One region of the Bacillus sp. VA13 genome, then DNA from elsewhere that is predicted to be linked to it. Evidence: a T-box and tRNA genes for the amino acid it is inferred to sense, from the RefSeq annotation. Region 1 holds a T-box; the other holds one or more tRNA genes.

Evidence for each region. The T-box of region 1 lies ahead of trpS (tryptophan--tRNA ligase). A T-box ahead of a tRNA ligase gene usually reads a tRNA of that ligase, here a tRNA-Trp.
Region 2: it has a tRNA-Trp gene. The T-box ahead of trpS (tryptophan--tRNA ligase) is inferred to sense a tRNA for this amino acid. The anticodon was not compared.

Annotation. Positions count from the first base shown of each region.
Region 1 covers NZ_JBVQPP010000003.1:359,799-378,687, forward strand. The annotation lists gene oppB (oligopeptide ABC transporter permease OppB) at 1-880, opposite strand, end outside; gene oppA (oligopeptide ABC transporter substrate-binding protein OppA) at 988-2,625, opposite strand; T-box leader at 3,097-3,310, shown strand; gene trpS (tryptophan--tRNA ligase) at 3,369-4,361, shown strand; gene AC0C66_RS13830 (YjbA family protein) at 4,395-5,147, opposite strand; gene appC (oligopeptide ABC transporter permease AppC) at 5,353-6,264, opposite strand; gene AC0C66_RS13840 (ABC transporter permease) at 6,281-7,231, opposite strand; gene AC0C66_RS13845 (peptide-binding protein) at 7,306-8,937, opposite strand; gene appF (oligopeptide ABC transporter ATP-binding protein AppF) at 9,026-10,015, opposite strand; gene appD (oligopeptide ABC transporter ATP-binding protein AppD) at 10,012-10,998, opposite strand; gene AC0C66_RS13860 (DUF2268 domain-containing putative Zn-dependent protease) at 11,186-11,971, opposite strand; gene fabF (beta-ketoacyl-ACP synthase II) at 12,047-13,288, opposite strand; gene fabH (beta-ketoacyl-ACP synthase III) at 13,313-14,251, opposite strand; gene yjzB (spore coat protein YjzB) at 14,417-14,644, shown strand; gene comZ (ComG operon transcriptional repressor ComZ) at 14,674-14,865, opposite strand; gene med (transcriptional regulator Med) at 14,880-15,833, opposite strand; gene AC0C66_RS13890 (hypothetical protein) at 15,924-16,481, opposite strand; gene AC0C66_RS13895 (hypothetical protein) at 16,565-17,299, opposite strand; gene AC0C66_RS13900 (YjzD family protein) at 17,549-17,734, shown strand; gene AC0C66_RS13905 (YjzC family protein) at 17,780-17,959, opposite strand; gene argF (ornithine carbamoyltransferase) at 18,045-18,889, opposite strand, start outside.
Region 2 covers NZ_JBVQPP010000003.1:629,147-634,056, forward strand. The annotation lists gene AC0C66_RS15160 (Type 1 glutamine amidotransferase-like domain-containing protein) at 18-710, opposite strand; gene AC0C66_RS15165 (spore coat protein) at 868-1,086, shown strand; gene AC0C66_RS15170 (hypothetical protein) at 1,139-1,342, opposite strand; gene spo0M (sporulation control protein Spo0M) at 1,482-2,258, shown strand; tRNA gene AC0C66_RS15180 (tRNA-Leu) at 2,351-2,432, opposite strand; tRNA gene AC0C66_RS15185 (tRNA-Leu) at 2,713-2,801, opposite strand; tRNA gene AC0C66_RS15190 (tRNA-Cys) at 2,809-2,879, opposite strand; tRNA gene AC0C66_RS15195 (tRNA-Gly) at 2,885-2,959, opposite strand; tRNA gene AC0C66_RS15200 (tRNA-Gln) at 3,008-3,079, opposite strand; tRNA gene AC0C66_RS15205 (tRNA-His) at 3,089-3,164, opposite strand; tRNA gene AC0C66_RS15210 (tRNA-Trp) at 3,189-3,262, opposite strand; tRNA gene AC0C66_RS15215 (tRNA-Tyr) at 3,268-3,352, opposite strand; tRNA gene AC0C66_RS15220 (tRNA-Thr) at 3,375-3,447, opposite strand; tRNA gene AC0C66_RS15225 (tRNA-Phe) at 3,453-3,528, opposite strand; tRNA gene AC0C66_RS15230 (tRNA-Asp) at 3,541-3,617, opposite strand; tRNA gene AC0C66_RS15235 (tRNA-Met) at 3,679-3,755, opposite strand; tRNA gene AC0C66_RS15240 (tRNA-Val) at 3,763-3,838, opposite strand; tRNA gene AC0C66_RS15245 (tRNA-Glu) at 3,848-3,919, opposite strand; tRNA gene AC0C66_RS15250 (tRNA-Ser) at 3,954-4,045, opposite strand; tRNA gene AC0C66_RS15255 (tRNA-Asn) at 4,051-4,125, opposite strand; rRNA gene rrf (5S ribosomal RNA) at 4,135-4,250, opposite strand; partial or broken rRNA gene AC0C66_RS15265 (23S ribosomal RNA) at 4,362-4,910, opposite strand, start outside.

The DNA of each region.
Region 1 (18,889 bases):
ACACGTCTACGATTAATACACACAATAGCAAGATGACACTGAAGAACACCGTTACACCCATAATGACTGTATAATCACGGTTTGTAATACTGTTTACAAAGTGTGCACCAAGCCCCGGGATACCAAAGATGGACTCAATAATAAAGCTTCCCGTTAAGACCTGCGCTGCCATCGGGCCCATGTATGTAACGACTGGCAAAAGCGCGTTTCGAATGGCGTGCCGCACTGTAACTGCTGGACGGGACAGCCCTTTTGCTTTCGCTGTGCGAATATAATCACTGTTTAACACTTCGATCATGCTTGAACGAGAAAGTCTGGCAATAAACGCCATCGGCATGGAAGCAAGTGCGATTGAAGGCAAAAAGGTGTATGCCCAGGACTCCCAACCCGCGACAGGAAACAGATCAAGCTTCATGGAGAACACATATTGCAGAACAGCCGCCATGATAAAGCTCGGAACTGAAATGCCAAATATCGTTAAAATCGCCACGGTATAATCCTGCCACTTATTATGGTAAAGGGCTGCTATGACCCCAAACAATACACCTAACGCTAAAGCGAGGAGAATAGCTTCTGCTCCAAGAGTGAATGAAACGGGGAAACCTGAACTGATTAGGTCGTTAACACTCTGACCTTTATATTTAAATGACGGTCCGAAATCCCACATTGCAACTGATTTCAAATAACTGACGTATTGTACAAACAGCGGCTTGTCCAAGCCGTAATGCGCATTTAAGTTTGCTTCGATTTCAGGCGGAAGCTTTTTCTCACCTGAAAATGGCCCACCCGGTGCTGCCTGCATTAAGAAGAATGTCACAGTTACAATCACAAATAATGTGATAATCATATAGACTAAGCGTCTTCCGATATATTTTAGCAAGGGGGAACACCTCCATGATTTTTACATTTTTATACTCTTTCAGTAAGAAAGGTATATGGGAAATAGGTCCCCATATACCTTGAGGTTTTTGTTTTCACAAATAAGACTTATTGAAAGTACGAGTTTCTGAAATAAATTTCTCCGGTTCCAGTAATGATGGTTCCTTTCAGATTTTCGTCTTGCACCCAAGGAATCGTATAAAAATAAACTGGCGCTACAGGCATTTCATCAATGAAAATACCTTCTGCTTTTTTCAGCAGCTCTGCACGTTTTGTTGGATCAGTTTCAGTTTGTGACTGATTCAGAAGCTTTTTGAATTCTGGATTTTCCCAGCCAGTATCGTTATTACCTCCGTTTTTGTCACGGAACAACTCGAGGAAGTTAATAGGATCGTTAAAGTCGCCAAGCCAACCCATACGGCCGATTTGATAATCTTGGCTGTGAAGCTTATCAATATATACATTCCATTCTGAGTTATCAAGCTCAACATTCACGCCTAAATTTTTCTTCCACATTTCTTGCACGGCTTGAGCGATTTTCGCATGTGCATCATCAGTGTTATAAGACAATTTGATTTTCGGAAGGTCAGATGCCTTGCTTAAGCCCATTTCTTTCAGGCCTTTTTCAAGATATTCTTTTGCCGTTTTGACATCGTTGTCTTTGAAGTAGCCTTCTTTGTTATCCTCAAATCCCTTCATTGTCGGTGGCACCGCAGCCATTGCCGGGATTTGTTCACCTTGCGTAATGTTTTTAACAATCGATTGACGATCAATCGCATAAGATAATGCTTTACGGATATTTACATTGTCTAATGGCTTAGCTTCAGTGTTGAATTTGTACCAATAGACACCTGCCATCGGCTCAACATGTAAAGAACCGTCTTTTTTCAGGGTAGGAAGAGATTCTGTCGGAAGCTGTCCGAGCGGCAAACCGGCCCAATCAAGTTCGCCAGCTTGGAATTTTTTCAGTTCAGTATTGTTATTGTTGATCATAACCATACTGATTTTCTTCAGTTTGACTTTGTCTTTATCCCAATACTGATCATTTTTTTCAAGAGTGATAGAACCGCTGTGTTTCCATGCCGTCATTTTGAACGGTCCGTTTGATACATAATCATCTCCGGCATTTGTGTTCCATTTTTTATTTTTCTCTGCAATTTTCTTGTTGATCGGCATATACGTATAGAACGCTGTTAATTCAGTGAAATATGGAGTCGGGTTATTTAATTCAACCTTTAGCGTTTTGTCATTTACAGCTTTTACTGCCACATCATCAAGGCTGCCTTTGCCGGTATTCGCCGCTTCAGCCCCTTTTATGTAGTAAAGCTGGTAAGCGTATTGTGATTCGTTATTAGGATCTAGTGCCCATTTCCAAGCATATTCAAAATCTTGTGCTGTTACAGGGTCACCATTAGACCATTTCACACCATCACGAATTGTAAATGTATATGTCTTTCCATCTTTGCTCGTTTCAATTTTAGAAGCCATGCCTTCTTCAGGCTCACCATCTGCATTGATACGTGTCAATCCTTCAAAAGTCTGACGGATGACACCGCCTGATACTGAATCATTTGCCAATCCCGGATGTAAGGAGAACGGCTCAGTTTTAATATTAATGTTAAGTGTCGTCTTTCCTTTACTGTCCTTTTTCCCTTCACCGTTTGATCCGCTGCCGCCAAAGCCGCATGCGCTCAGCACGAGAGTGAAAATGAGCATCAACGTGACAATCGACCAACGCTTTTTCATTATCGCAAACCCCCTAATAATAATTTTTCAGCTCCTTACGGCTAAATCCTCAGAAATATCAGACAAATGAACCTGAGTTTCCATAACTTTTATTCTGTTCCGTCTTTTCTGATTATTTTTGTAAAAAAGCTGTAACAATAGAGTGAACAAGTTCATTATAATGAAACAAATAATTTATTGCAATATTATTTTATCAATTTAAAATATTTGAACTTCGTTAGTTTTTCTTCCACGAACATAATATCCTTCTACCATTTAAAGCATAAATTGATTAAAAACTATTTGATAAGTTTTCTATCCATATTGCTTTTTACATATAATATCTAGCTGTTTTCACGCTGATAGCAGTTATCATTTAGGGGTTTTACAGCACCAGTGGTATTTATATCTTTACAATGTTACTGGAAAAAAGAATGTTTTTTCATGATGACAATTGGTTATAATTGATTTATAATGAAGCAATCAAAAGAAAAGCGTGCTATGAAAAAGAGTAGTACACATTTCACCCGTTTGAAGAGAGTCTGCGGTGCTGGGAGCAGATAACGGGCAATGTGGAATGGACTTTGGAGCAGCTGACCGAAACCGAAAAAGTAGGCTCAGCCGGAGCAGTCTCCGTTACAAACGTCAGAGTGATTCCATTTTAATGGAATAATCAGGGTGGTACCACGGTTCATTCGTCCCTTTTTTATAGGGGAAGAATGGGCCTTTTTTATTATGTTTTAAGAAATGAGGTTGATGTTTTCATGAAACAAACGATTTTTTCAGGCATTCAGCCAAGCGGCTCCGTTACGCTCGGCAACTATATCGGTGCAATGAAGCAGTTTGTCGAACTGCAGCATGATTATAACAGCTATTTTTGCATCGTGGATCAGCATGCAATAACCGTGCCTCAAGACCGGCTTCAGCTAAGAAAGAATATCCGCAGTCTGGCGGCGCTTTACTTAGCTGTCGGACTTGATCCAGAAAAAGCAACATTGTTTATTCAGTCAGAGGTTCCCGCGCATGCACAGGCCGGATGGATGATGCAGTGTGTCGCGTATATCGGCGAGCTTGAACGGATGACCCAATTTAAAGACAAATCCAAAGGCAATGAAGCTGTTGTCTCCGGCCTGTTAACATACCCGCCGCTGATGGCCGCTGATATTCTGCTGTATGGAACAGATCTTGTGCCTGTCGGCGAGGATCAAAAGCAGCACCTTGAGCTGACGCGAAATCTCGCAGAACGCTTCAACAAAAAATATAACGACATCTTTACGGTTCCGGAAGTGAAAATTCCAAAAGTCGGCGCACGCATCATGTCTCTGAATGATCCGCTGAAGAAAATGAGCAAATCCGATCCGAACCAGAAAGCTTATATTACATTACTGGATGAACCGAAGCTTCTTGAAAAGAAAATCAAAAGCGCTGTGACAGATTCTGAAGGCATTGTAAAATTTGATAAGGAAAACAAACCAGGCGTTTCCAACCTTCTTACGATTTATTCAATCCTCGGCAATACGACAATTGAAGAGCTTGAAGCAAAGTACGAAGGGAAAGGCTACGGCGAGTTTAAAGGTGATTTGGCAGAAGTCGTGGTTAACGCACTAAAACCGATCCAGGACCGCTATCATGAACTAATTGAATCTGATGAATTAGACCGGATTCTCGATGAAGGCGCGGAACGGGCAAACCGGACAGCGAACAAAATGCTGAAAAAAATGGAGAACGCCATGGGCCTTGGCCGAAAAAGACGCTAATCAAAAAACCGCTCTTTGCAAAGAGCGGTTTTTTTAGTTTACCTTTGATTCATTTTCCATTTCCCATAGCTTTTCGAAAAAAGGCTGTCCTTTTATCAGGTTTTCGCAAAATGCCAGATGCTTGTCCGACCAGCCTTCAATTGTTTCGTTATACAGCATGTCCCAAATCTCTTCAAAGCTCATCCGTTTGATTTGTTCGTACATATGCGGGTTCCACTCTGTGTACCAGTAGCCGATTTCAGCGCGGTTTTTCAGCCCTTTTAATTGGTCCAGCGCCATAAACATCAGCTGCTTGATTTGCCGTTCTTTTCTTGTCAGCCCTCTGACGTGCTCTGGTGCTAATGATAAAATGTGATATTCTTTAGAGGATTCCAGCTTCTTTGGCTCAAATTCATATGTTTCAGGCTCTACATCTTTTACCATTTCATAAACGAGCTGCTCCTGCCTTGGGATCAAACGGCTTTTTCTGACAGGGATCGTGTAGCCGATCGTGTCGACAGCCAAAATGCCGATTCCGTCTGTTACAACAAAACAATACTCAAGCTTTGTCCGCTCATGATTTTTCCGAATGTACGATTTCTGATGTACGTCGTCAAGCAAACCTTTCGGAAGCTCAGACAAATCGTTTTCTATGTAATGAAACAGTACCGACGGCACCCTTAACAGCGGCACCTGATCCAAAAGCTCAACCGTATCTTCCTTGCGCCATTCGTGAAAGTGGCATACATTGTAGCCATTTTCTTCCCCTTCAAACCAATTGACCCACACATCATGAAGAAATAACATCTCTAACCCCTCACTTTTATAAAAACTGTTGTCCACAGTATAGGCAAGGGACAGAGAAATTATTCCAAAGAGATTGAGGAAATCTGGAATCGCTGGGTTTATGTAAAAATCACAAAAAGCAGATCTCTTTGTATATTTTCTGACAAAAAGAGATCTGCTTTTCTTATGATTTTGTTATATTTTATACCAGATATTATTTTCATTTTCATTTAATATTTTTTGGATCCAATGCATCCCGCAGACCATCACCGACAAAGTTGAAGCATAAAACGGTAATTAAAATGAATAGCCCGGGAAATAACGGGTACCACCATGCTTGAATCATTACTGTGAAATTTTGTGCGTCTTGAAGCATGTTTCCCCAGCTTGCGATTGGCGGCTGAATTCCGAACCCCAAGTAGCTTAACGCTGATTCAGCCAGAATGACAGATCCTACTTTCAGCGTCGCCGAGACGATAATCGGCCCTAACGCATTTGGCAGGATATGCGAAAAAATAATTTTGTGCGTCTTTGTCCCAATTGTTTTAGCGGCGAGAACATATTCTCTTGAACGAAGCGACAAGAATTCTCCCCTTACTAACCGCGCTGTCGTGGTCCAGCCTGTAAGACAGAAAATTAAAATTAGTTTGTCCACACCTGGCTTGAAGACGGTGACCAGCGTGATCAGTAAGAAGATATCAGGAATGGATAATACAATGTCGACCAGACGCATAATGACAGCATCGGCTATTCCTCTGAAATACCCAGCTAACGCCCCTAAAACTGTTCCGATCAAAATCGAACCGACTACAGACGCAAAACCAACCAATAAAGAGACACGCGCCCCATACAAGATCCGGCTGAAAATATCACGGCCGAATTTATCGGTTCCCATCAGATGTTCAAGGCCCGGTGCTTTATACTTATCAAGCAAGCTTTGTTGCTCCTGGGGGTAAGGTGCAATCAAGGGAGCGAAAACAGCCGACATAATAATGATAAACAGAATGACGGCACCTAGAATGGCCAGCTTGTTTTTCGAGAATTTTTCCCAGAAGATCTTGGTCATCGTATCTGGTTTTTTCGAAATGTTTTCTTTCAGTCTGATCTCCGGCGAGGGAGTTGTTTGCAACTCTGACATCTCTGTTTCCCTCCTCTTAATATTCGATCCGCGGATCAACAATCGCGTAAAGGATGTCCGCAATGAGGTTTCCGACCACGACAAGCACTGCCGAAATCACGGTCATTGCCATAATAACCGGATAATCACGCTGGAATGCCGAATCGACAAACAGCTTTCCTAACCCCGGCCATGTGAAAATCTGCTCTACGACAACCGCTCCGCCGATAAAGGAGGGAATCATTAAACCGAAGATCGTAATAACAGGCAATAGCGCATTTCGCAAGCCATGCTTAAATAGCACGCGATTTTCTTTAAAGCCTTTTGATCTGGCTGTTCGGATATAGTCTTGATTTAACACATCAAGCATATTTGACCTTGTGTATCTCGTTAAGCCAGCCATATCTGCCGTAGCTAACACAAATGCGGGTAATAACAAATGATGAATCCGGTCTAATAAGCTAAAATCCGTGTTAAGAGTAGCGACTCCCCCTGTCGGGAACCAGCCGAGGTTCACAGCAAACACCATAATTAAAATCAGACCGAACCAAAAGTTCGGAATGGCTAAACCGATAAATGAAGTAAATGTAATGCCATAATCCAGTTTTGAATAAGGTTTTTTAGCAGAAATCACACCAAATGGGATTGAAATGATCAGCGCCAATATCGTCGACACCAGCATTAGGAGGAGTGTATTAGGCAGCCTTGCTATAATCAGCTCTGAAACAGGCGTTCCTTTTCTGATAATGGACGTTCCGAAATCCCCTTGAACCATATTGCCTAGCCATTTTAAATATTGAACGTATTCCGGGTCATTCAGGCCGTATTTTTCAATAAACTGCGCTCTGTCTGCCTGGCTGATGGTAGGGTCCATCATAAGCGTCATCGGATCTCCGGGAGCCGCTTTCATAATGACAAAAGACAAAATTGTAATTCCTAATAAGATAGGAATTGAAGCTAAAGTTCTTCGAATGATATATGTAACCATATTCTTGTCCCCTTTGTGGTTCTTTATCAATATAGAAGGGGAAGGAAACGCACTCCCTCCCCTGCAAGGGAAAATTATTGGGCAAGCCACCATTTTTCAATCTGATATAGTGTACGTTTCGGATGATACACATAACCCTCTAAGTTAGCTGGCATCGCCATATGGTTGTTCGGATAATAAAGGAAGGTATATGGCTGATCTTCAGCAAGTTTTTGGTAAATCTTTTCGTAGGCTTTTGAGTATTCATCACGGTCGCTGATTGATTTTGCATCTTTGAGAAGCTTATCAACTTCAGGGTTTTTGTACCACATGTTATTTAAGCCTTTTTCAGACTGGCTAGAATGGAAGATATCATAGTGATCCGGGAACGTGGACAGGCTCCAGCCTAACACCATTGCGTCATAGTCCCAATTAGGGGCACTTGTCTGTTCTACTAACGCACTCCATTCAACTATTTGCGGCGTTACTTTAATACCGACTTTTTTGAGCTGCTCTTGAACAACAACAGCAATATCCTCACGCACTTTATTTCCTTGGTTCGTTTTCAGAGTAAACTCAAACTTTTTACCGTCTTTATCTAAGATGCCGTCACCGTCAGTATCTTCCCAGCCGGCTTCTTTCAGCATCTTCTTTGCTTTTTTCACGTTGTATTTAAATTTAGGCACTTCTACGTTTTTCGGATAGTTCCAAGAAGCCGGGCTTTCCGGAATATAAGCGACTTCCCCGTCTCCATCCAATACAGTTTGCACCATAGTTTCACGGTCTAACGCGGTGGTGAGTGCCTGGCGTACTTTTTTATCTTTAAAGAGCTCGTTTTTCTCATTCCAGCCGATATATGAGTAGCTCAGCGCCAAGTCTGTTACAACTTTGACATTATTAAACGATTCAGCTGTCTTATAGTCAGTTGACGGCACGTTAAAGAAATCGATGTCGCCGGCTTGAAGCTGGGCAACCGCTGCATTGGCGTCCGGAATGATTTTATACGTGACACTGTCTAAATACGGGCGTCCGTCATAGTAGTCATCATTGGCAACGAGCTTGACGTATTGGCCGTCTTTCCATTCTTTAAATTTGAAAGGCCCTGAGCCGATTGGATTTTTTCTATTAAAGTCATTATCCTCAAGCTCTGCAACCGGTACATCTTTTAAAATGTGCTTCGGCAGAATCCCATAGCTGTCTAACGTATTATTATAGAAGTTAGGATCTTTGTATTTCAGGGTAAATAAAACCTCGTAATCTCCCTTTTTCTCTACCGATTTCAGCATTTCAAAGTTAGAGCCGCGCTCTCCTTTGTAATCCTTATTCAATGGAATGCTGTACGTAAAGACAACATCATCGGCAGTCAGCTCTTCTCCGTCATGGAACTTAACGCCTTTTTTGATTTTCACGTCATATTTCAGTCCGCCATCCAGCTCTTTCACACTTTCCGCCAGTGACATTTTGACATTTAAATTTTCATCTGTTTTCGTTAAAAAACTGTAAATCATTTGTTCAATATCTGTACTCGATTCATCAGTTGAATATAATGAGTTGAAAAGTGTTGGCGCTCCGATTGAGCCAACAACCAAATCCCCGCCTTGCTGAGGTTTTCCGTTTGATTTTTTCTCGCTGCTGCTGCTCGATTTTGATCCCGAGCAGGCCGATAAAAAGATGGCCAGAACCATCAATACACTTAGCATCATCAGTGCGGTTTTCCGTCTTTTCATTAGATATTCCCCCTTTTGAAATGTTCGTTCCTCTCAGCTGTTGTTTATGTAGTGTGCATACCCCCTCTCAAAGCTGTGCGGGCAACAATTAGCCATAAAGGTGACAAGCCACAAAATGGCTGGGAGCAGCTTCTTTGAATTCTGGTATTTGTTCCTTGCATATTGGCTTTGCAACAGGACATCTCGTGTGGAAAACGCAGCCTTTTGGCGGATTGGCCGGACTCGGCAGTTCTCCCTTCAGGACGATGCGTTCACGTTTGACAGATCCTTTTCTTCTTGTAACCGGAACGGACGATAAAAGAGCTTGGGTATACGGATGGAGCGGATTGTCGTAAAGCTCATGCTTGCCGGTCAGTTCCATCATTTTTCCAAGATACATCACTCCGACTCTGTCGCTGATATGGCGGACGACACTAAGATCATGAGAGATAAATAGATACGTCAGATTAAATTCTTCCTGCAATTCTTCCATTAAGTTAATAACTTGGGCCTGAATTGATACATCAAGTGCGGAAACTGGTTCATCTGCGATGATCAGTTCTGGATTCAAAGTGAGCGCTCTGGCGATGCCGATCCGCTGACGCTGTCCGCCGGAAAATTCATGGGGATAACGGCTGGCAAACGACGGGTGAAGGCCTACTCTCGCAAGCAGTTCTTCGACTTTCTCGTTTCGTTCATGCATCGTATACATGTGGTGCGTATTAAACGGCTCCTTTATGATGGAACGCAGCGTCTTTCTTGGATTCAACGAGGCAAATGGATCTTGGAACACCATTTGAATATTTTTGCGGACACTTTTCCGCAGCTTCTCCTCTGACAGGTTGGAAATATCCTGTCCTTTAAAAAGGATTTGGCCTTCTGTCGGTTTGTACAGCCTGATCATCGTCCTGCCGGCAGTCGATTTCCCGCAGCCGGACTCTCCAACGATTCCGAGTGTTTCTCCTTTTTTTAACGAAAATGAAACACCGTCCACCGCTTTAACATCGCCTACTTTTCTTTGAAAAAGGCCTGAGCGGATCGGGAAGTATTTTTTTACGTCACGAAGCTCTAAGATTGTTTCTTGATTAGCTGCTGTCATGATTGTTCGGCACCCTCTTCCTCATATAAAAAGCATCTCACCGTTCTTCCGCTTTTGTGCGTCAAAAGCGAAGGCTGATTTGTCCAGCATTTATCCATGGCTTTCGGGCACCTTGGGGCAAATCGGCACCCCGGCGGCAGATTATCTGGTGTCGGCACGCTTCCTTTAATCGCATTTAATTTATCAATCTCTCCATCTATGACGGGAATCGACGTAAGCAGGCCTTCTGTATAAGGATGAAGCGGCTCTAAAAATAAGTCGTCAACGGTGGCGTTTTCCACGACTTGTCCGCAGTACATGACAATCACTCTGTCGGCTGCTTCCGATACGACACCTAAGTCGTGTGTGATGAGAAGTATCGACGTGTTGAACTTCTGGCAGAGATCTTTCATGAGCTCCAAAACTTGGGCTTGTATTGTCACATCCAGTGCTGTCGTCGGTTCATCGGCAATGAGCAGTTTAGGATTACAGCTGAGTGCGATGGCAATCATCACCCTCTGTCTCATTCCGCCGGACAGCCGGTGCGGGTACTCCTTCATCATTTGCTCGGCCCGGGAGAAACCGACCATCTGCAAGAGTTCAACAGCTTTTTGGCGAGCTTCTTTTTTCTTCATGTTTTTATGGTAAATCAGCACTTCGGTAATTTGTTCTCCGATTGTTAACACCGGATTCAGGGAGGTCATTGGTTCCTGAAAAATCATGGATACTTCGTTTCCGCGGATTTTGCAATAGTCGTTTTCAGTGAACGAGGTGAGGTCTTTGTCTTCGAGTTTAATAGAGCCGTCCATGATTTTTCCGCCTGAGCTTTGGACAAGGCCCATAATTGATAAAGAAGTAATGCTTTTTCCCGAGCCCGATTCACCTACAAGCGCGACGGTTTCGCCTTTGCTGATGTGAAAATCGACTCCGTCAACCGCAGGGATCGGCTCCTTTTTCCTGAAAAAATAAGTCTTTAAATTATTCACTTCTAAAAGTGTGCTCATGCTAGCTCCCCTTTCCCCCTCTTGTCAAACGTTTTCAAGAGAAAGCAATCCCTTTATTCAGAAATAATAAATAATATTGAATTATCGAAAAATTTTATAGTTGTATATTATTACAATCATTTTGCAAAATCAAGAATTTTTTAGGATAAATGTAATATTATTAACGAAATCCCATTATTTTATTCTTTTAAAGCGTTGCATTCAAAAAGGTTTCGGCAGGGATGGACAGCCCGTCTGTCGTGTTTGCTTTGTTGGCCGTTAAATACTTTTTTACAATATTGAATCCGACTGCGTATCCAAGCATTTTGGGCTGATATCCTTTGCCGAATAACAGCTGTGAGAATAATCGATTGTCCCGTTTGATATCCTGGTGGGGCGCAATCTTTTTGTCATATAAAGCTTGCAGCTGCTCCGGCGTATACCAAGACGTCCATTCAGCCGTTTGACTTCGGCCGAACCTCTCATAAACAGCATATTCTGCCAGCCCTTCCATGATGATTGTATCAAGTAATGTGACATCCTTTTCCTCTTTCGTCAGATGATCTAACCGGCAAACGTGGTGATATTCATGTGTGATCAGAGCAGATACCGATGCAAAATCTAAATTTGACGAGAGAAAGAGGAACATTTTGTCTTGAAAGGCGAGTCCTGATTTTGATCCGAATTCTAAACGAATTCTCTTGTTTCGTTCATCAACCGGCAGCGTGACAATTGGTACATCAGGCCCTTGCCATTTGTTTTTGAGGTACTGTTCTTCCTTTTGAATATGCTCGTAAAAACCTTTTTCTTTCAGCTTAGAAGCAGTCTGAATGCCCTCTTTTATGTTTTTAAACATCCCATGATGCTGAAGGTGTCCCAGAATGCCTTTCCAGTTCTTTTTCTCCACACCTGAAAAAAGCGGGACAATGTAATGGGCCAAATCATCTATTGAAGCAGCCTTCCCGAGCCAGCTATGTGTTTGTTCCACACTCATGTGATCGCCTCCCCTTTTTATTCTATGCGCACAAAAAAAACCGGCTACCCTTTAAGGGCAGCCGGTTTGGCTTGATTATGATTGATATTTCTTAAAGATTAATGTTGCATTGTGTCCGCCGAATCCCAATGAGTTGCTGAGAACATAATTGAGATCCTGTCTGCGGGCTTCATCTGGCACATAATCTAAATCGCATTCTTCATCAGGTGTTTGAATATTGATTGTCGGCGGGATCATACCTTCTTTAATGGCAAGCACAGAGAAAATCGCTTCAATACCGCCAGCTGCTCCTAAGAGGTGGCCTGTCATCGATTTTGTAGAGCTTACCGCAAGTTTATGCGCATGCTCGCCGAATACGGTTTTAATCGCCATTGTTTCGTATTTGTCGTTGTAGTACGTGCTTGTCCCGTGAGCATTGATATAATCAATTTCTTCAGGCGCGATGCCCGCATCTTTAATGGCTTCTTGCATCGCTCTCGCTCCGCCTTCACCGTCTTGTGCCGGCGCTGTGATATGATAAGCGTCTCCTGTTGAGCCATAGCCGACAATTTCTCCGTAAATCTTTGCGCCGCGGGCCAGAGCATGTTCAAGCTCTTCAAGAACGATAATCCCTGCACCTTCACCCATGACAAAGCCATCACGGTTTTTATCGAACGGGCGGCTCGCTGTTTTCGGATCTGGATTAGTAGACAGCGCTTTGTTGGCACTGAAGCCCGCGAATGACATTCTTGTCAGCGGCGCTTCAGTTCCGCCTGTGACCATAACGTCTGCATCGCCGCGCTGAATGACTTTAAACGCGTCACCGATAGAGTTCGTTCCTGTAGCACATGCTGTAACCGTACAAGAGTTAACCCCTTTTGCTCCTAATGCAATAGAAATCTGGCCTGTCGCCATATCGGGAATCATCATTGGCACGAAAAACGGGCTAACCCGTCTCGGTCCTTTTGTTAAGAAGATTTCAAATTGAGACTCTAGTGTTTCAAGTCCCCCAATGCCGGAACCTACCCAAACACCGACTCTTGGCGCGATCTCATCCGTAATCTTAAGATCTGCGTCTTCAACCGCCATTTTTGCAGCCACAACCGCATATTGTGTAAAACGGTCCATTTTTCTAGCTTCTTTTTTATCCATATAATCTTCAACATTGAAGTCTTTCAATTCAGCGGCTACTTTTGCCGGATATTCTTCAGCATCAACACGAGTGATCGGACCGATTCCGGACACACCGTTGATTGCGTTATTCCAACTTGTATCGACATCGTTGCCAAGCGGAGACAATGCTCCGAGCCCTGTAACAACTACTCTTTTTTTACTCATCTTGTGTGCACCTCTCACCTTTTTTTATCGGCCCCAGCGTATTGCAATGGCGCCCCAAGTTAATCCTCCGCCGAATCCTACCATGACGACCACATCGCCATCTTTGATTTTACCGGCTTCCAATTCTTCTACGAGAGAAATCGGAATGGATGCGGCAGAAGTATTTCCATATTTATGAACGGTTTTAGACATCTTTTCGGCAGGAAGCTCCAAACGCTCACGTGCAGCTTCCATGATGCGGATGTTCGCCTGATGCGGAATCAAAAAGTCGACGTCTTCTTTTGAAAGTCCGGCTTTTTCGATGACATTAACACATGATTCTCCCATTTGGCGGACTGCAAATTTAAAAACTTCTCGTCCATTCATGATTGTATGTCGTTTTTCATTGAGATACAAGTGCTGACCGCCTGTGCCGTCTGCTCCAAGTTCAAATGAAAGGATCCCTCTGTCATCACTGACTGGTCCGACTACCGCAGCGCCAGCTCCGTCACCAAACAGAACGGCTGTGTTGCGGTCTTCCCAGTCTGTAATGCTTGAGAGCTTTTCTACACCGACAACAAGGACATGTTTGTACGTTCCGGATTCAATAAATTGTTTACCGGTGACCACCCCGTACATAAAGCCAGCACAAGCCGCGCTGATATCCATAGCACACGCTTTCTTCGCGCCGAGCTGTTCTTGAATCATACAAGAGACCGTAGGAAATGACTGATCAGGTGTAACAGTTGCAACCAGGATCATATCCAGGTCCTCAGCAGCCACTTCAGCTTGTTCAAGCGCTTGTTTTGCAGCTGCAACAGCCATATGTGATGAAAAGACGTCGTCTGCGGCGATTCTTCTTTCTTCTATTCCTGTTCTTGTACGAATCCACTCGTCAGAAGTTTCAACCATTTTTTCAAGATCATGATTTGTTAAAACCTTCTCAGGGATATAACGTCCCACTCCAAGTATTCCAGCTTTCATAAGGGAAGACTCCTTTATATAGTAAATTTAGAAGATCAATCAGGTTGTGATCAATTATTAGTATCAGGTACTAATTCTATCCTATTTTTTTTCACATGGCAATATATTCGTCTAAACTATCAGTTCATCTTACTCATACAGTATGGTATATGGAAAAGGAGGCGTATACAGGTGGATATATTTTCAAAGATGATGTTCGGCGATAACGCAAAACAAAACCCAGAGAAGGAAGAAGTGGAGGAGGAGGTTTCCCGGACAAACGAAGAAGAGACGATTGATTACATGTATATTATGAACCAAATCGGTTCGATTATGAACTCTCTCGATCAAATCAAGCCCGCTCTCAAGGAGCTCGCACCTATGGTTTCCGCTATTAAAAAGAAAATCAAGTGAAAAGCCACTTTCGAAAAAGTGGCTTCTTTTTATTCGGTTTCAGATTTCGCGTCAGACTTGCCAAGCTCATAAGCTTCCGCCATTACCGTTGTAAATAGATTCATAAACGGCTGTATGGCCTCCATCGACAGCTCAATGCCTGATTTTTCAAGCTGTTCTTTCGCTTCAGGCAGATATTTCATGGCAATTTGCAAGAACTCAAGTGATTTTTCGTGCTGCATGTGACGTCACTCCATTACTCGTTTTTTGGCAGTTCGCCTGTTTTGTTGTACGTTTTGATCAGCTTGGCGATTCTTTGCTGAAAGTCTTTATCGACAAGCGGGCTGAATGTTCCCATTTCAACAACTCCCGTTTTCAGGTCGTAGTAATGATCGCCGCCTTCAAGGGTGCCTTTGTTGAATTGCTCAGCGATGATTTCATAAGCCTTGTCCACATTTTGCACCGTGCTGGTTAATACGGTATTCTCGCCCAGATCCGATTGATCTGTGACGTATCCGATGGCATAAAGGCCGTCTTTTTTGATTTGCTGAATGACAGGAACATTATACCCATCTCCGGCGGGATACACAACATCCGCGCCTTCGTTCTTCATTTTCTGATAAAGCTTTACTGCTGTCGTATCATCATCCCAATGATCCGTATATTTTGTGTTTACTTCTATATTCGGATTTTCATATTTGGCCCCTTTGATAAAACCGTCAACCTCCGGCTGCCACGTAAAGGAAGCAATCACGCCGACCTGATTCGTTTTCGACATACGGGCAGCTGTCATTCCTCCAAAGAAACCCATTGCTTCGCCGCTGAAATGGACACTCGTCACATTATCAGCTTTTGCTTTAGCATTAGAAATGACGAATTCCATATCTGGATAATCTTCACTGACCAAGTTAAACACCTCTGCATATTCACTCCCATGGCCATAGAGGAGATTAACGCCCCGCTTATGAAAATCCTCAATCGCATTTATAATATCTTCATCTGTTTTAACGCCTTCTTTATAGTAGACATCCACATTATATTTTGATTGTATATTCAGTAATCCTTTATACCCTTTTGTGCCCCATACGAGGTCATTAATCGTATCAGGAAAGAGCATGCCGACCTTCTCAATTTTTCCTTTAAACGGAGTTTGTCCACAACCGCTTAATAAAAGGAGGACAGAAAAGATCATGACAAGCCTTGTGATCAAGTCATGTTCAACTCCTTTTGACAAGCTATAACATGTATCATTTTTATACGTTTATTGTATCTAGAAAACTCGAAACATGGAAGGTATTTCTTAATATTTGTCGAAAATTGATGAAAATTGTCTTTTCCACTCGGAAATTTTTGCTTTTGCTTCTTCTTTTGAGGTTTTTTCTGTGACTTGCAAATCAAAAAACTGATCTTTGCTATCGCGGCTTGATTCAAGCAGGAATCTCAGCAGCTCGTCAGCCACATCGTCTGTGTAATAGCCGTCTACCTCGATTTCTTCTTTCCACGGCCCATACATTTTCGGCAGGATCACCGTTTTTTCTGATCCCTTTTTTTCACGCTTTTCCCATTCTTTTCGGTCTTGTTCATATATTAATATATAGGGAGAATTAAATTGGTCTAAAGGCAAAAAGCCGCCGAACTGGATACAAATTGTATCATATTTTTGATCTCCAATGTGTTCAAGCTGGCGAAAGAGTCCATTTCTCCCAAGCCACATGAGTCTTTCTTCTAAGTACATTTGTCTCATTTCATCTTCTGTTTCCGCCAGAATGACGTCAACATGTATGCCTTCATTCATCATTCGCTCGCATAATGAAAGGCCGAAAAATTCGTCCGCACCTACAATCAGCGTTGATTCCATTGCATCTGCCGCCCTTCCGGTTTTTCTATTCCCAAAGCAAAAAACAGCCTCCGCAAAAGAGAAGGCTGTTGTTATTGTATTCTTTATAACGCTTTTTCATGACTGTGAAAGAATTTGCAGATTGAAGCATAAATTCTGCTTGGATGCTCAAATAAGTGAAATGTCATATCGACCGGTGAACCTTGCTTTTGCTGTTTTCCCTTGAATACTTCAGCATGTACGCTGTACGGATAGGGAGCTCCGGTCATACGCTGCCATATATGAACCGGCACGCCGCTCGGATAGCTTTCAATGGTTTTGTAACGAAGCACTTCCGCTTCTTTTTCAGAAATTCCGTAGCTTTCCGATACTTCTTTTAAAAATTGCTTATAGAAAAATTTATTTTCTTTCTCTGATTCATAATGTGCCTGAAGATCGAGACAAGGATTCAACATTGCGGCTGAGCGGATATGATCCGGGGAAAAACGAAGCAGTTCATCGGCCACGAGAGCACCCATGCCTTCTGCTAAAATATGAATCTTCGGATTGAGGATTTCCTGCTTTAGCACGGAATGTATCAGCTGTTTGGCATAGGTGACCGCTTTTTCTGCACCCCAATGCCTTCCGAACAGATTGCTGTTAAAAAGAGTATATCCTTCATTCCTCAGCATGTTCAGAAGCTGATTTCTTCCGTAATGCTGAAGCCAAAAGCTTGAATTATTCCCGACAAAGTGGGTTCTGTCCCCCAAGATAAAGATGCCGAAGCCGTTCGGGCGATAGGGCAGATGAATGACATTATGCTCCGTTCCCAATTGAAAGTACCTTTCCGTTATTCCCATCGCTTGCCCGCCTCCTTTCACACTTCATCTCACGCTATCTTATGTAAAAAGAAAAGAAACGAATAAGGTAAAGTCCTAGCCTTTTACAGTTTTGGCTAATATACTGATTGATGTTTTTATATTTTACCATTAAAGTGTGACGAATTAGACTCTTTTATCACCTCACTTTCTGCTAAAATTGGATTCCCCCTTCGCTTTTTGTATGGTATGATAACTTTTAGAATAGAATGAGAAGGACGAGGTGGAAACGTGCGATATATTATTGCCTTTATTTGGACGTTCCTTTTATCACATATGGCATGCTACTTGATTGCCAGCATGAACAGCGCTGCGTATAATTTCAAAACATCATCTGTCATTGCTGTTGTACTGTATGTCTTAATCATGGTTTTAGCGGAAATCATGCCTATGAACAAAAATGCAAGCCAGCATTAAAAAGCCAAAAACCCAAAACATTTATTGTTTTGGGTTTTTTCTTGATCACGGCTTTCTTTTATATGTCCACAGCCGATTGTGATTTGATGTTTCAGGGAACATTTCTCCTGCTGACAGATGGATCTTTTGAGGGTTTTTAACCATGCTCCCCGTCTCGCCGATTTCTACGTAGACACCGTTATTAGGCGCTTTCTGCCCGGGCCGGAATTGATGCTGCTGTCCCACTGTTTTTCCTCCTTTTCCTTTTTGCTGTAGTATGCGCCTAAGCGGCTGTGAATATGTTGCCATCAAAAAAACTGCTGAGTCTGGCTCAGCAGTTTTTTGATGATTCCCCTTTGTATAAAATGGCCTTCAGCAATGCTTTTTGCACATGGAGACGGTTTTCCGCCTGCTGGAATACTGCAGAATTCGGTCCGTCAATAATCTCCGCAGTCACTTCTTCCTCACGGTGCGCAGGGAGGCAATGTAAAAATGTATAGTCAGGCTTGGCATGGCTGACAAGCGCCGCATTCACCTGATAAGGTGCAAAGACAGCGAGACGCTCTTGCTCTTCCGCTTCCTGTCCCATGCTGGTAAACACATCAGAATAAATCACGTCCGCCTCTTTTACAGCTTCAACCGGGTCAGCTGTAAGCGTGATAGAAGCGCCTGATTGAAGTGCAGCTGATTTTGCCGCTTCAACTGCTTCATCTAACACTTCGTACCCCTTTGGCGAAGCGATCGAGATATCACAGCCCATTTTCGCGCAGCCGATCATTAATGAGTGCGCCACGTTATTTCCGTCACCGATGTACGCGACTTTCACGCCTTTAAACTTCCCTTTCATTTCCTTAATCGTCAAAAGATCCGCCAGCGCCTGGCATGGATGGTATTTATCCGTAAGTCCGTTGATGACCGGAATGTCAGCTTCTTTGGCAAGCTCCTCTACCTTTTCATGCTCAAAGGTCCGAATCATGATGGCATCCACATAGCCTGACAGCACTCTAGCCGTATCAGCAACAGTCTCACCGCGTCCCAGCTGCAGATCTTTTTGGCTTAAGAAGAGGGCGCTCCCGCCCAGCTGCGCCATGCCGGCTTCAAATGAAACACGGGTCCGCGTTGATGACTTTTCAAAAATCATCGCCAAGGTTTTGCCTTGAAAAATAGGCTGGATTT
Region 2 (4,910 bases), 260 kb from region 1:
GAAAATATTCAGCTAATTCAACCCAAATATTTGGCCCGCAGCGGGATTTCAGAAATCTCATGTTCACCCCTCATCACCCGATATGCCTTTGCACCCGGTCTTGAACTCACAGTCTGAAACAGCTGATCATTTATGAAATGGAGAGCCGCTCCATCGTCCGCCGCATAGCCATCGCACAAGAATTCGTTAGATATCAACTGATGGTATATCGGCCTCCGGTTCTTTTCACCGTCATAATGAGGACAAAAGCTCCCTTGCAAAAAACCTAAACTTTTCATACTTGTCAGCGGTCCTGCCGAATCTGTCACTCCTTCTTCAAACCAGCAGATCGCACCGGCACTTAATCCAGCTAAAATCACCCCGTTCTTCCATGCCTCTCTGAGAATAAGATCCAGCCCCCATTCCTTCCACAGCACAAGCATATTCCGCGTATTTCCCCCGCCAACATAAATCACGTCCTTTTCCATAACAAAAGAAATGAAGTCTGTTGTCGGCGGCTTAAATAAGGATAAATGAGACGGCACACAATCCAGTGTTTGAAAAGCATGATAAAACCGCTGAATATAGTTTTGGGAATCACCGCTCGCCGTCGGCAAAAAACAAATGCGAGGCGACTTCCGTCCCGATTGATTGATGATATATTGATCGAGGGACAAATTTTCCGGTTCCATCGAAAAACCCCCGCCGCCCATCGCAATAATCTGTTTCATCATCCCACTCCCCGAAAAAATTTGTTAATCATTATAGCATTTTGTATAAATCCATGAAACAAGGCTAAATACTTCTCAATAGGAAGATCTAAAAGATAAAACCCACTAACAGGCGGTGAAGGCATTGAACGATTTTTCAACCCCAATCATACCTATAATGATTCTTGATTGCTTAACGACAATACAAATCATCATTAAAAAGTACACTGTCGCAATAACGGAAACTGCAAACCCCGACCTCCGAACAGCGTTGCATGATCAATTAGATGCAGCTGTTCATCTGCATGGGGAACTATCTGAACTTCTGATGGAAAAAGGCTGGCTCCTGAGTAAGCCATTTCAAATCGATTTGCTTTTATCTTGCAGAGAACTGTAACAAAGTCACAAAAAAAGACGGAATCTCATCTTTCAGATCCCGTCTCTCCCTTTTATTGCTCCACTCTTCTTAAAGCCTCGTTTACCGTTTCTTTTATAAACGCGTCTTCACCGCTTAATCGGTCTAAACTGAGATCACCGTTTCTAAGCCTTTCGGAAATATTGTTTATATCCTCCTCTACCGTGATTTGCAGCTCACCAGCCAAAAACATTCTGTGTAATTCATCAGCAACCATACTTTCTTTATCCATTTCAATCCGCTCCTTTGCTTTCAATAGTATTCTTAGTCTGTCCCTAGGCCGGACGAATAATAGGTAAAAAGTATGAATCAAATGAATCTTTTTTCTTCCTTCTTACGTATATCTGTTGAGAAAAAGAAAAAGGGGAAGATCTAACATGTCATTTTTTAAGAAGCTCGCAGCAAGTGCCGGTATCGGTGCTGCAAAAGTAGATACAATTTTAGAGAAAGACGCATATTATCCAGGAGAAGAAGTACGGGGAACTGTCCATGTCAAAGGCGGGAAAATCGCTCAGGACATCCGCTATATTGATTTACAGCTTAACACACGGTACGTCATTGTAAAAGACGATGAAGAACACCGGAAATACGCTACAATTCATTCTTTTCAGGTCACTGGTTCATTCACCATTCAGCCTGGAGAAGAGCAGCAATTTCCGTTCTCATTCACCCTCCCTCTTGATACACCGATTACTGTAGGGAAAGTAGAGGTCGCCGTAGTGACAGACCTTGATATACAAGGCGGTATCGATAAATCCGACCAAGACCGCATTTTCGTTGAAGCGCACCCTTGGATTGAAAGTGTGCTGGAAGCAATCGAAAACCTAGGTTTCCGTCTTAACGAAGCAGACTGCGAACAAGCGCCCTACTTCCAACGCCGCCTTCCGTTCGTTCAAGAATTTGAGTTCATTCCGACATCAGGCTACTATCGTCAGATGCTTGAGGAATTAGAGCTTATTTTCCTTTTAGACGAAAATGGTTTAGAAATCATTTTCGAAGTCGACCGCAGGGCAAGAGGCCTGCGAGGATGGCTGGAAGAGATGTATAATGACGGAGAACAGCTTGTACGCGTCCGTTTCAGCCAATCAGAGCTTGAAGATGCAGAAGAGCTTAAAGAGGTACTAGAAGAGATCATAGACCAATACGCTGAGTGAATGATAAAAGGAGCCTCAATTAAGATAGGCTCCTTTTCTTTGATAAAAAATAAAAACCCGTTTCTGTATAAGAAACAGGTTTTTTTCAAGTATACCGGTGGTCGGGGTCGAACCGACACTCCAGAAGGAACACGATTTTGAGTCGTGCGCGTCTGCCAATTCCGCCACACCGGCAAGTTTTACGTCGTATCTAACCGACGAATATAAATATATCATGGATCTTACAAAGTGTCAACGTATTTCAAAAAAGTTTTTTTGGAAATATAAAATAAAAAAGGATTAAGAGACTTAACTAAACATAATAACTCAAGCAGCTTTATGATCATGTATCGGAACGTAACTTAGCTGCATAAATCAAAACAATAAAAAAATGATCTACACAAGTAGATCATTAATATGATTAGTTATAATGATAAAACACAAACACCAATTCAACTTACCATGTAAGTAAAATTGGTGCCGAGGGCCGGACTTGAACCGGCACGGTAGTCACCTACCGCAGGATTTTAAGTCCTGTGTGTCTGCCAATTCCACCACCCCGGCAAAAGAAAGGCGACACCCGGATTCGAACCGGGGATAAAGGTTTTGCAGACCTCTGCCTTACCACTTGGCTATGCCGCCGTAATTGGAGCGGAAGACGGGATTCGAACCCGCGACCCCCACCTTGGCAAGGTGGTGTTCTACCACTGAACTACTTCCGCATCTTAAGGGACTTCATACATCATATGCAATTAATATAAAAAGTGAGACTGGGCTAGCTGGATTCGAACCAACGCATGACGGAGTCAAAGTCCGTTGCCTTACCGCTTGGCTATAGCCCAATGATAATATGGGGCGATTGATGGGAATCGAACCCACGAGTGCCAGAGCCACAATCTGGTGCGTTAACCACTTCGCCACAACCGCCATAATCTCAAGATGTCATAAATTTGGCAGGGGCAGTAGGAATCGAACCCACACCGGAGGTTTTGGAGACCTCTGTTCTACCGTTAAACTATGCCCCTATAAATGGTGGAGGGGGGCAGATTCGAACTGCCGAACCCTGAGGGAGCGGATTTACAGTCCGCCGCGTTTAGCCACTTCGCTACCCCTCCACATTAAGTTTTGAAAAAACAGTGCCGGCAAGAGGACTTGAACCCCCAACCTACTGATTACAAGTCAGTTGCTCTACCAATTGAGCTACACCGGCATAGGTGGTGGCTCGGGACGGAATCGAACCGCCGACACACGGATTTTCAGTCCGTTGCTCTACCAACTGAGCTACCGAGCCTTGTTATTTAAATGGCGGTCCGGACGGGACTCGAACCCGCGACCTCCTGCGTGACAGGCAGGCATTCTAACCAACTGAACTACCGGACCATATTTGTATAAAATAATTTTGGCTGCACCCTTCGGGCACTTCTTATATCATTTATATATTTGGTTGCGGGGGCAGGATTTGAACCTGCGACCTTCGGGTTATGAGCCCGACGAGCTACCGAACTGCTCCACCCCGCGATGATAATGGTGGAGGATGACGGGCTCGAACCGCCGACCCTCTGCTTGTAAGGCAGATGCTCTCCCAGCTGAGCTAATCCTCCATCATATAATGACCCGTACGGGATTCGAACCCGTGTTACCGCCGTGAAAGGGCGGTGTCTTAACCGCTTGACCAACGGGCCCAGACTTTCAAATGTAATTATGTATAAGTATCAGTGGCGGAGAGCAAGGGATTCGAACCCTTGAGACGGAGTTGACCGCCTACACGATTTCCAATCGTGCTCCTTCGACCACTCGGACAGCTCTCCAATAATGGCTCCGCAGGTAGGATTCGAACCTACGACCGATCGGTTAACAGCCGATAGCTCTACCACTGAGCTACTGCGGAATGAAGTCTGCCTGGCGATGTCCTACTCTCACAGGGGGAAACCCCCGACTACCATCGGCGCTGAAGAGCTTAACTTCCGTGTTCGGTATGGGAACGGGTGTGACCTCTTCGCCATCATCACCAGACAATTTCAGTGACATTTAACATTATACTATGTATTCTTGAGAAAATCAAGTATTTTTTGAAAAAACTTATTCTCTCAAAACTAGATAACAGGTGTGACATCATTCAAAATGTGGGTTAAGTCCTCGATCGATTAGTATCTGTCAGCTCCATGTGTCGCCACACTTCCACCTCAGACCTATCAACCTGATCATCTTTCAGGGATCTTACTTCCTTGCGGAATGGGAAATCTCATCTTGAGGGGGGCTTCATGCTTAGATGCTTTCAGCACTTATCCCGTCCGCACATAGCTACCCAGCGATGCCCTTGGCAGAACAACTGGTACACCAGCGGTGCGTCCATCCCGGTCCTCTCGTACTAAGGACAGCTCCTCTCAAATTTCCTGCGCCCGCGACGGATAGGGACCGAACTGTCTCACGACGTTCTGAACCCAGCTCGCGTACCGCTTTAATGGGCGAACAGCCCAACCCTTGGGACCGACTACAGCCCCAGGATGCGATGAGCCGACATCGAGGTGCCAAACCTCCCCGTCGATGTGGACTCTTGGGGGAGATAAGCCTGTTATCCCCGGGGTAGCTTTTATCCGTTGAGCGATGGCCCTTCCATGCGGAACCACCGGATCACTAAGCCCGACTTTCGTCCCTGCTCGACTTGTAGGTCTC